One region of the Pseudalkalibacillus sp. R45 genome, then DNA from elsewhere that is predicted to be linked to it. Evidence: riboswitches for the same ligand, from Rfam matches in the RefSeq annotation. Region 1 holds a riboswitch; each other region holds the start of a gene.
The links. Region 1 has a riboswitch for S-adenosylmethionine ahead of metK (methionine adenosyltransferase). Riboswitches for the same ligand answer to the same signal wherever they lie in the genome.
Positions count from the first base shown of each region.

Region 2: linked by a shared signal. The riboswitch ahead of ACTWQL_RS23830 (YezD family protein) and the one ahead of metK (methionine adenosyltransferase) in region 1 are both predicted to bind S-adenosylmethionine.
Region 3: linked by a shared signal. The riboswitch ahead of ACTWQL_RS02665 (bifunctional homocysteine S-methyltransferase/methylenetetrahydrofolate reductase) and the one ahead of metK (methionine adenosyltransferase) in region 1 are both predicted to bind S-adenosylmethionine.

Region 1 is NZ_JBQQCL010000001.1:90,762-94,472, reverse strand. It holds gene pckA (phosphoenolpyruvate carboxykinase (ATP)) at 1-653, opposite strand, end outside; SAM riboswitch class I at 942-1,035, shown strand; gene metK (methionine adenosyltransferase) at 1,250-2,443, shown strand; gene ACTWQL_RS00470 (hypothetical protein) at 2,614-2,763, opposite strand; gene ACTWQL_RS00465 (DUF1405 domain-containing protein) at 3,038-3,628, opposite strand; gene ACTWQL_RS00460 (c-type cytochrome) at 3,708-3,711, opposite strand, start outside.
Region 2 is NZ_JBQQCL010000030.1:20,365-24,075, forward strand. It holds gene ACTWQL_RS23825 (cold-shock protein) at 160-360, shown strand; SAM riboswitch class I at 1,101-1,204, shown strand; gene ACTWQL_RS23830 (YezD family protein) at 1,315-1,440, shown strand; gene ACTWQL_RS23835 (STAS domain-containing protein) at 1,585-2,418, shown strand; gene ACTWQL_RS23840 (TraR/DksA family transcriptional regulator) at 2,621-3,058, shown strand; gene ACTWQL_RS23845 (hypothetical protein) at 3,114-3,395, opposite strand; partial or broken gene ACTWQL_RS23850 (S-adenosylmethionine decarboxylase related protein) at 3,499-3,711, opposite strand, start outside.
Region 3 is NZ_JBQQCL010000001.1:534,423-538,133, forward strand. It holds SAM riboswitch class I at 802-915, shown strand; gene ACTWQL_RS02665 (bifunctional homocysteine S-methyltransferase/methylenetetrahydrofolate reductase) at 1,079-2,932, shown strand; gene metH (methionine synthase) at 2,925-3,711, shown strand, end outside.

The sequences.
Region 1 (3,711 bases):
CAATGCATGGAAAGGATGTCTTGTTCCGGAAGCATATAGTTCATAACCGAGAAAATCGATTTTTTGATTTCGCCAGCATATTCAGTTCCACCGATAAGTACAATTCGCTTTTCAAATGATATGATGATGAATGTTTCAGAGTTTGTACCATCAACTTCAGGATCAGCGTAGAAACCAGGTGCTGAAATGACCTGGAACTCTGGGGTGAAGTCGTTTAAATCGCTTTCATTCGGGCGTATGAAAAGTTGACGTGCAAATAGATTATGCCATGCATATTCGTTGATGACTTGCAGTGGAAGTTGATATGCTTTATCCGCACCGGCAAATCCCTGGAATACGAATGTTTCGTCTTTACTTGTTAAGTATTCGATGACTTTTTTATATAAGTTATTGAACTTCTCTTCATCAATCGGCTGATTGACTGAACCCCAATCAATCTTATCTTTTACAGAAGGTTCCAAGACAATGAATTTATCCTTTGGAGAACGTCCAGTATATTTACCCGTTTCAACTTGAAGTGCGCCTGTTGATGTAAGGACGCCTTCATTTCTAGAAATCGCACTTTCTACTAATCTTGGTGTCGCTAAATTCTTGTGTGTTGTTTCTTTACTTAATAACTCATCGGTAAGAGAGCTGAATTGTGCTGTATTCATATAAACCATCCTTTTTCACTTAAAGTTTAAACCAATACTTCGCTTAACTCGGAATTAGTATAACATATTTATTTTAATAATGTATACTATTTTTCCGTATTTGTGACATGTTAAACCTTAATTAGGATATAAATAGGCGTGAGGCTTAATATTGTAAAAATGCTTTGTTAAAAGCATCTCTTAAAATCGTAATTTTACCCATATATTGTGTGCGGAATATCCTCAATTACAGTGGGAATTCCGTTGACATAGTATGGGTACTGCGATATGATATTGCGAGAACGGCTACTCTTATTCCGAGTAGGTGGAGGGACAGGCCCAATGAAACCCAGCAACCGACACCATGATAGAGGTGAAAAGGTGCTAACCTGAAAAATAAGAGGGTGAAAGGTATACAACGAACCACCTTTCCTCTGAACAGGAAAGGTTTTTTTTCGTTCAATAGGCAGAATCCTTTTAAAAAAAGACTGAGAAGAAAATTGTTATACATGCAGCAGTTTTCCTATATATTATGAAACTTTGTTGCACTTTCTCATAAGGAAATGAGTACCGTATCAATTAAAACGATACTTAAAGGTCGTTGAGGAGGTTCCGTAATGGCAAAAAGCAGACGTCTATTCACATCTGAATCAGTTACAGAAGGTCATCCGGATAAAATTTGTGACCAGATTTCAGATGCGATTCTAGACGAAATCCTAGCAAGTGATCCAAATGCGCGGGTAGCGTGTGAAACATCTGTGAATACAGGGCTCGTTCTGGTTGCAGGTGAGATCACGACTTCTACTTATGTAGACATACCGAAAATTGTCCGTGAAACGGTGAAAGGGATCGGTTATACACGGGCGAAATATGGTTTCGATTATGAAACGTGTGCAGTTCTCACATCCATCGATGAACAATCTGCTGATATCGCACAAGGTGTCAACCAGGCTCTTGAAGCAAGAGAAGGGTTGATGACAGAAGAGGAGATTGAAGCAATCGGTGCAGGTGACCAAGGATTGATGTTCGGCTATGCGTGTAACGAAACGCAAGAATTGATGCCGCTTCCCATCTCCTTATCACATAAGCTTAGCCGCCGTTTGACAGAAGTACGTAAAAATGAAGTTGTTCCATATTTGCGTCCAGATGGCAAAACACAGGTAACAGTGGAATATGATGAAAACGGTCACCCGGTACGAGTGGATACGATCGTCATCTCTACTCAACATCATCCTGAAGTAACCCTTGAGCAAATTAAACGTGACTTGAAAGAGCATGTCATCAATCCTGTCGTGCCTTCTGAGTTGATCGATGAGAATACCAAATATTTCATCAACCCGACAGGACGTTTCGTCATTGGTGGCCCACAAGGGGACGCAGGACTAACTGGCCGTAAAATCATCGTCGACACATACGGAGGATATGCACGCCATGGCGGTGGTGCCTTCTCAGGTAAAGATCCTACAAAAGTTGACCGCTCTGCAGCTTATGCAGCGCGTTATGTAGCGAAGAACATCGTAGCGGCTGGGTTAGCTGAAAAATGTGAAGTACAACTCGCTTATGCGATCGGTGTCGCTCAACCTGTATCGATCTCAATCGATACGTTTGGCACTGGCACTGTATCGGAAGAGAAGCTTGTTGAGCTTGTTCGGACGAACTTCGATCTTCGTCCTGCAGGAATCATCAAGATGCTTGATCTTCGACGCCCGATCTATAAACAGACTGCAGCTTATGGTCACTTCGGACGTACCGATATCGATCTTCCATGGGAACAAACGGATAAAGCTGAAACATTGAAAAATAACGCATAAGTATATTAATAAAACCCCAAGTTGCATGATTAGAGTGCAGCTTGGGGTTTTTTGAGTACTGAAATATGCTGAAGTGAATTTCACAAAAATCAACAATAATAAGGTATAACGAGCTCTTTTTTTGAAGGCTCTTTTCAAAAGATTGTAGCTTTCGAGTTATTTTTAAAAAATCACCTTGTGCAAGTTGATTTGGAGAGCAAGGTGCGAGACTCCTCGAAAATGAAAATCGCATTTTCTTCGTGCGATGTAACGCTGCCGAAGCTTTCCTTGTCCTGCGGGATCAGCGTGCCTACTACCTGAATAATCTCCTCGCAAGGCATGCGACGAGGAAGCTCGCTTCGACAGGACTTTCTAGTAGACGCAGGAGCACAAATGCTTCCTTGAAAAGGAGACTCCTGAGATCGCAAGGCGACGAGTGGGCTCACCGCACGCCCCGAGGAAAGCGAGCATCCTGGAGCGGAAATCAACGACTTTTAAAGAAAACTTGGCGAGACCAAGCCTTTTGTAGGTCGAGCCTTAGTTGCCCTTATACTGAAGAAAGAATTTTATACTTTCTTTAAGTGCAAGAGCAACAAAGTTTGCGCAAACAGCCTTCTATTTTAAACGATCAGCAGCACTAGGTCGGATCGTCAATTGATAGACAATCATGATAGAGACGATGCTTAACCAGAAGGTATAGTAGCCGATCTGTGTCGTATACATATCAAGAACCGAATAGGTAGGTTCCATATCAAAAAGATAATCTATCATTTCATTATGTATGACCCAAACTGCGGCAACATAGAGATGCCACCTTTTGATCCGGTAAAATGGCGCGTATAAAAGTCCTTCGATTGCCATTCCCAAATGTGAGAAAATCAGCATATAATTTACCCATGTCAACGAACCGCTAACATATCCTCCGAGTAAATTCATCGCAACAGCCCAAATGCCATACTTGAAAAGAGTAATTGCAGCCAGTGCTTCTAATAAAGGCCAGTTACGCTCTAGCAAAAATGCAATCAATACAAATACGAAGAAAAGGCTGGCAGTTGGACTATCCGGAACGAATGGCAAAAAGTACCATGGCGTCGTTTTCAATTGTTCGGCATACCAGATATATCCGTAAATCGTCCCTAAAATATTGATGATAAGCAGCATCCATAAGACGGAACGATGACGCATTAGCATTAAGATAGTGTTCATGGTCGATCTCCTTAACATTCTGTATCTTTAATTTGTGTTGAAAAAAGCTGACTTTTTCAAGTCAGCTTAGTGTTGGTTGTTAT
Region 2 (3,711 bases), on a different contig from region 1:
GTTATATAAATGGTGGATAGATTGAAGTCGTAGCTGCAATTGTGTAGACGAATTTAATTGTCACACAGTCATGCGGGTACGGTTTTTTAATACAGTCAGAATGATAAATATAACGGTAAACTTTTGGTGAATTTGTAAGATGTTCAGGAGGTACAGTATATGAATACTGGTACAGTAAAATGGTTTAACGCAGAAAAAGGTTTTGGTTTCATCGAAATTACAGAAGGTAACGACGTATTCGTTCACTTTTCTGCAATCGAAGGTGAAGGATTCAAAACATTAGAAGAAGGTCAAAACGTTTCTTTCGAAATCGTCGAAGGCAACCGTGGGCCACAAGCTTCTAACGTACAAAAAGTCTAAGTATAAAAACTTGAGTCTTAATGGGTGACGTACGTTAGTACGCCACCCTTTTTGCACTTAAAGAAAGTATAAAATACTTTCTTCAGTATAAGAGCACAAGCTGGCGGCTTCGTAAGCAATACACCGCACGAAGGAAAAGCGATTGCTTTTTCGAGGAACTAATGGCTCAGCCTACGGCTTGGCTTTGCCAAGTTTTCTTTATTTGGTCCTCAATAGGAAATGACCTTTCATAGAAAAATGGATTTAAGCTCCCTTTATGATCAGGTTGTAAAGGGTCTCATGTGCTCCTTGCCAAAGTGCGCACTGTAAAAACGTTTAATCCACATTTTCAACCCCTCTTTTAAATCTCCAATAATCTATTATTTCAGAAACGGAAACAATTCGAGTAGAAGGGAGTTAAGAGTAAGTACGGTAACTGATTCACACTGGCACGACCGAGGAGTCGTAAGGACGAAAGAGAGGAAGGGCTTTCGTTGTTTGAGTTATTTTTAGCAAATCATATGGGTTGTATAGTGGATACACATATGTATTGATACATCGCTATCCACCAGTTTAAGGAGCATGGATCTCGCTGATGTGAAGTTGTTTGATCTCACGGAATGACTTTTCCAGCGTTACATATTTCATAGTATGGCAAGTGATTAATTCATACTATACCAATAGGAATTTATGGCTAAATTTCAATTTATGATTGACAGTCACTTTGATCATGCTGTAAAATTCAAAAAAATAAGTTGATTCACTTATCACGAGTGGCTGAGGGACTGGCCCTGAGAAGCCCGGCAACCTGCTTTTGCAAGGTGCTAATTCCAGCAAAATGGAAATCCATTTTGAGAGATAAGGTACATACACATTTGATGTACTTTTAATTAGGTCTCTCATTCTGAGGGGCTTTTTTATTTACCTTATCCGAGTACCATCCCAAAAGAGAGGAGAATAAGCGTGGCAAATGAATTGGAATCTATAACACCAAAATTGAACGAAATGCTGAAAACCATGAAATTCGGGTCTGTCACTTTGGTCGTACAGGATGGAAAAGTCATTCAAATTGAAAAGAAAGAAAAAGTGAGAGTGAAATAACAAGGATTTTACCAATGTGCTTTCCGAAGTTAAGACTGACTGGGTTTCTTGAAATAAAATTTGTCCTCAAGGTTCGATTAATTTAAAATAGGAAGAGAAAAAGAAAATAACACCTATTAAACGAATTGCGGAGGTCATGGCATCGTGCAGAGAAATAAAGAACTACATGATTTTCTTTTCAATAAAGCACCACAACTTACAGATGATTGGTATAACTCCCTGGATAAAAGCGATCCGACAGGTGTTTATTCATCTACTGATCCTGAAGTCATTCAAAAGTTGAAACAGCAAAATTATGAGTTTCATCTGAATCTGATTGGAATTTTTATAAAAGAAGAATCAGAGTTCTTCAAGGATTTCGAGGAATGGGTGATTGCTACTGCGAGGGATAAGGAACACATTGAAACACCGACACATTTTGTCATGAGGGAATTCATACGTGTACGGAAACAATATTTGAACCTAATTAACGATTTTGTAGCAGCCTCTCCAGGTAAATATACAAATGAACAAATCGATTTGTGGAAAGATATGATCATAAAAGAATTTGATATTGCTATGGTTCGATTTACAGAGGAAAAGAATAACTATCTGAATGATCAGTTGATGGCTCAAAAAGCGATGATCAATGAGCTTAGTTCTCCTGTGATTGATTTATCTCACAATGTTGGCCTGCTCCCGATTGTCGGCGACATCGATACGCATAGGGCTAAGGCGATTCTTGAAATTACCTTGAAGCAATGTGAAGAACGGAATATTGAACGGTTGTATATTGATTTATCGGGTGTTTTCATGGTGGATACCATGGTCGCACACGAAATATTCCAATTGATCTATTCGTTACGGTTGTTAGGTGTTTCTACGACGTTATCGGGAATACGTCCTGAAATCGCACAAACAGCAGTGCAATTGGGCATCGATTTTGAGAATGTGAAAATGACCTCTAAATTGTCGATTGCATTAACGGAAGATGATTGATGTTCAATTTTATAGCAGGTTTCAATAAAAGGCGCTCACTAAGCGTCTTTTTTGATTTTGATTTCTCCGAATTCACTCCCATTCCGCGCAAATAATGATTTAAACCGACTTGGTTCTAAATTGCCACAATTAAAAGGAGGTAACTGGAAGTGTGTTTACCTTCATCTGTGAATGGGAAAGGTTCAAAAAAGGAGGAGGAATCATGGCTTTAACTGATAAACAAATAGAAGATTTCAAATCACAATTACAAGAAATGAAAGAGGAAGTTTATCAACGAAATCAAAATAGAGAAGAAAACGTTGATTCTGAACAATTGAAAGGCAATGATAACCATATGGCCAATGCTGGTACTGCAGAGTACGAGCATGCAAGAGAAATGGCACTGAACCAAAATGATGAACAATTGATAAATGAAATCGATGAGGCCTTACAACGGATTGAAGAAGGCACTTACGGTGTATGTATCGACACCGGTGAAGAGATCTCCATTGAGCGCTTGGAAGCAGTACCTTATGCAAAGAGGACAATTGAAGCACAAAAAGCATATGATGAAAAGAAAAACCCAGGTGATGAAAGACTCAATACGAAACATGAAGACACCTCAGAAATGATCAGTCAAATCGAAAATGAACATAAATAAGTAAAAGGAAATAAATCGGGAGGGTTCAACGACTCTCCCGAATAAGTTCGCTTCCTCAATTTTCAACATTAAATTCCTTCGGATTGTTCTCTCCACCTTTTTTAGCGATCTGTCCTGCCTGATTTGCGTTTTGACCGCCTTTGACGTTTATCTGACCTCCCTGGTTAGCATTTATACCATATTTTCCGGCAATTTGTCCGCCTTGAGAAGCAGTGTAATAATCTTTGATGATTTTACTATCCTTGATATAGATATTGACGATCTTAATACAACAGTCCTTCTTATTTTCAAATCTTTTTTTATGATCATGTTTTTTGAGATGGTGTTTTTTTGGCATTAAAAATAGGGCCTCCTCTCAGTATCGATACTATTAAATATATGCTAGATTGATAGATTTGAATGTGCTCTCGACTACACCCTGTTAAATTCTTACGATCGACTCTTTTCCGGTCCAGAAGAAGTCCTTCTGTAAGTTGATTTTCTCCAATTACAAAGTCCTTCATATAATGTTTTAAATAGTTTCCATAACGAGAATTTGTTTGAAGCATCAACTCGTCAACAAAATAGATCCCCTTTTCAATATGGTCTAGCAATAAAGTGCAAGTTCCTGAATAAATACCGCAAGCAACTTGAAAATAAGTAGCGTTCGTCTG
Region 3 (3,711 bases), 440 kb from region 1:
GTGCTGGAAAACACTTTCTAAAAGGGAAAAATAACAATGCATATTATTCGTTTCATTCCAGAGAAAAACCAGGCTTATATGTAGGTTCATCGCAGTATGTAAATGCCTTGTCCGATTGAGATATCGGCATACTTTCTCCAGAACAAACGACAAGGTGAAAATGTTAGTATTCTATCAAACGAAACGACTTAGTTTTGGATTGTTGCTTCTGATGTCCCAATCCAAAAATCGCCAATTTTCTACATCACTATTTCGCCTCGTCGTCGAAACGTTTCGATAATCTTATATAAAAAATTACCATGAAAGCCTTTTCAGTTCAAGAGTTTTTTGAAAATTTTCTAAATTATTAATTCGACAATTTTTGTAATGTCCTGTCTTTTATAGACAATATAGGGCTTTTACAGTTTTTAAAGAAATGAAAAACTAAGGGTTGAATGAAAGTCGGACCTTATTCGGAAAGCACATGGAGGATATCGAGAGTTCTTGTCTGAATACAGCCTTTATTGGGGCAGCCAAAGAACTTTTACACCTCTCTCCTGTCCCATTTCAGCACTTTTTGGGACAGGCAAAGGGATTTTTCATGCTCTCCTGTCCCATTTCAGCATGATCGAAATAAAAATCACACCTTCCCCTCAACAGCGAATCCAAGTAAACCTCATCAGTAATGAATAGGAAGCTTACGGATCGCCAGCCGAAAGGGACTGAATTTTGTAGAAATCAACAAAACTAACATACTTTCTTTAAAAAGGGTTGAACTCTACAACGATTTGTTGTACAGTTAATAAAATTTAAAAATTCTGTTTCTTATCCAGAGAGGTAGAGGGAATGGCCCGATGACACCTCAGCAACCTTCAATGTGCAAACATTGAAAAGGTGCTAATTCCATACAAGTGGATTCACTTGTAAAGATAAGAAGAACGACCGTGCATTTTAAAGTCTTCTTCTTATAAGAAGGCTTTTTTCTTTTTATAAGTGCAACTATTGGCTTCAGCCTACGCCTAAGGCTTGGCCTCGCCTAGTTTTCTTTATCTGGATCAGCAGGACTCGAAAAAAACAACAATGTCAGCGAGGGATTCAAATGGGAATTTTAGATGACTTGAAGCAAGATAAAATCTTGATTGGTGATGGCGCGATGGGGACGCTCCTCCATTCGTACGGCTCTGACTGGTGTTTTGAAGAATTGAACTTATCACATTCAGATCAAATCTTTAATATCCACCGGGCATATATCGAAGCAGGAGCAAATATCATCCAAACGAATACATACGCGGCCAATTATATTAAACTCGAACGCTATGGTCTACAGGATCAAGTAAAGGAAATCAATACAGCCGCTGTCCGGTTGGCCAAAAAAGCTGCCGGAGATCACGCATATGTGGTCGGTACAATCGGGGGAATCCGTGGTATCAAGCCCCACACGATCACCATGGATGAAATCAAGCGAACGTTCCGTGAGCAATTGTACTGTCTCCTTTCAGAGGACCTTGATGGTATTTTACTAGAAACGTTCTATGATTTAGAAGAATTGGAAACAGTCCTGTCAATCGCCCGAAAAGAGACGGCACTTCCGATCATTGCACAAGTGTCATTGGAAGAGACCGGTTATATGCAAAATCGTACAAACATTACAGAAGCGTTTACCAGGCTTGAATCACAAGGTGCAGATATCATCGGCATCAATTGCCGGCTCGGTCCTTATCACATGCTTTCAACATTGGAAGAAGTACCGCTCCCAAAGCAGGCATATTTGTCCGCCTATCCGAACGCAAGTCTTCCGTCGTATGTGGATGGAAAGCTGCACTATGAGAGTGATGCTGACTATTTTAAAGAGTGTGCCCGTTCTTTCAGAGAACAAGGGATTCGATTGTTGGGCGGATGCTGCGGTACGACGCCTGCCCATATAGAGGCGTTCTCGAATGAACTTGAATCTGTACCGCCTATAAAAGAAAAAGAGGTCAAAAAACGGCAGACACCCCAGGCTGCTGTTCAATCTGTAGACCCAGGACCTCCTCCCCTTCATGAAAAAATAAAAAAAGAACAATCGATCATTGTTGAATTGGATCCACCCAGAAAACTCGATACCACCCGCTATATGGAAGGTGCCAAAGCGCTTAAAGATGCAGGTATCGACGCGATAACTCTTGCTGATAACTCGCTGGCATCCCCGAGGATCTGCAACACTGCCGTCGGTTCCATCGTCAAGGAACAGATCGGTCTCCGTCCCCTCATCCACATCACTTGTCGGGATCGGAACTTGATCGGCCTGCAATCTCACATCATGGGACTTCACACGCTCGGAATCCGAGACGTACTTGCGGTTACCGGGGATCCAACGAAGGTAGGCGATTTTCCCGGTGCTTCTTCTGTGTATGATGTAACCTCGTTCGAGCTGATCAAAATCATTAAACAGTTCAACCAGGGGATTTCGTTATCAGGAAAAGAACTTGATCAAAGAACGAATTTTTCTGTCGGGGCTGCGTTTAACCCAAATGTCCGTTACATCGATAAAGCTGTCGAGCGATTGGAAAAGAAAGTAGAGTGCGGAGCAGATTATTTCATCAGCCAGCCCGTCTTTTCTAAGGAAAAACTGCTGGAGATCCACGAAGCTGTCAAACATTTGGATGTTCCAATATATATCGGAATCATGCCGCTTACAAGCAGTAAGAACGCGGATTTCCTCCATCATGAAGTGCCTGGTATCAAGCTATCATCAGAGGTTCGAGAACGTATGGCGAAATACAAGGATGATCGTAAACGCGCAAGTCAGGAGGGCGTCGACATCGCCAAATCCCTTCTCGATACCGCAATCGGATTATTCAACGGCATTTACCTTGTCACGCCGTTCATGCGATACTCAATGACAGTAGAGCTTGCCCGTTACGCACGTGACCATCATCTTAACCAGTCATCTAGGAGGCTACAAAATGTCTAATCAACAATTTGAACAACAATTGAATAAAAGAATCCTGATCATGGATGGTGCGATGGGGACGATGCTGCAACAAGCCCAGTTGACCCCTGACGATTTTGGCGGGGAATTTTATGATGGATGCAATGAATACTTGAACATCACTGCGCCAGACCTGATCGAATCCATCCACACGACCTATCTCGAAGCCGGTGCAGATATCATCGAAACAAATACATTCGGAGGCACACGTCTCGTGTTGGATGAATACGAACTCGGATACAGGGCCTATGAAATCAATAAAACAGGAGCTGAAATCGCCAAAAAGGCTGCCCGGAAAGTGTCAACTCCAGAACGGCCGAGGTTCGTAGCTGGAGCTCTTGGACCGACTACGAAAACGCTAAGTGTCACAGGTGGAACGACCTTTGACGAACTGACGGATTCATACGCTGAACAAGCGAGAGGACTTTTAGATGGAGATGTTGACCTGCTTCTTCTCGAGACGAGTCAGGATATGCTTAACGTAAAAGCTGGTTTTTCAGGCATCCGGAAAGCTTTTGAGGAAACGGGCCGAACCGTTCCATTGATCGTTTCCGGTACGATCGAGCCGATGGGGACTACCCTTGCTGGCCAGACGATCGAATCGTTCTATATCTCGCTGAAACATATGAACCCGATCGCTGTCGGCTTGAACTGCGCCACCGGACCAGAATTCATGCAGGATCATGTACGTGCTCTCGCCGATCTATCGACGTCAGCAATCAGCTGTTATCCGAACGCCGGATTGCCTGATGAAGAAGGAC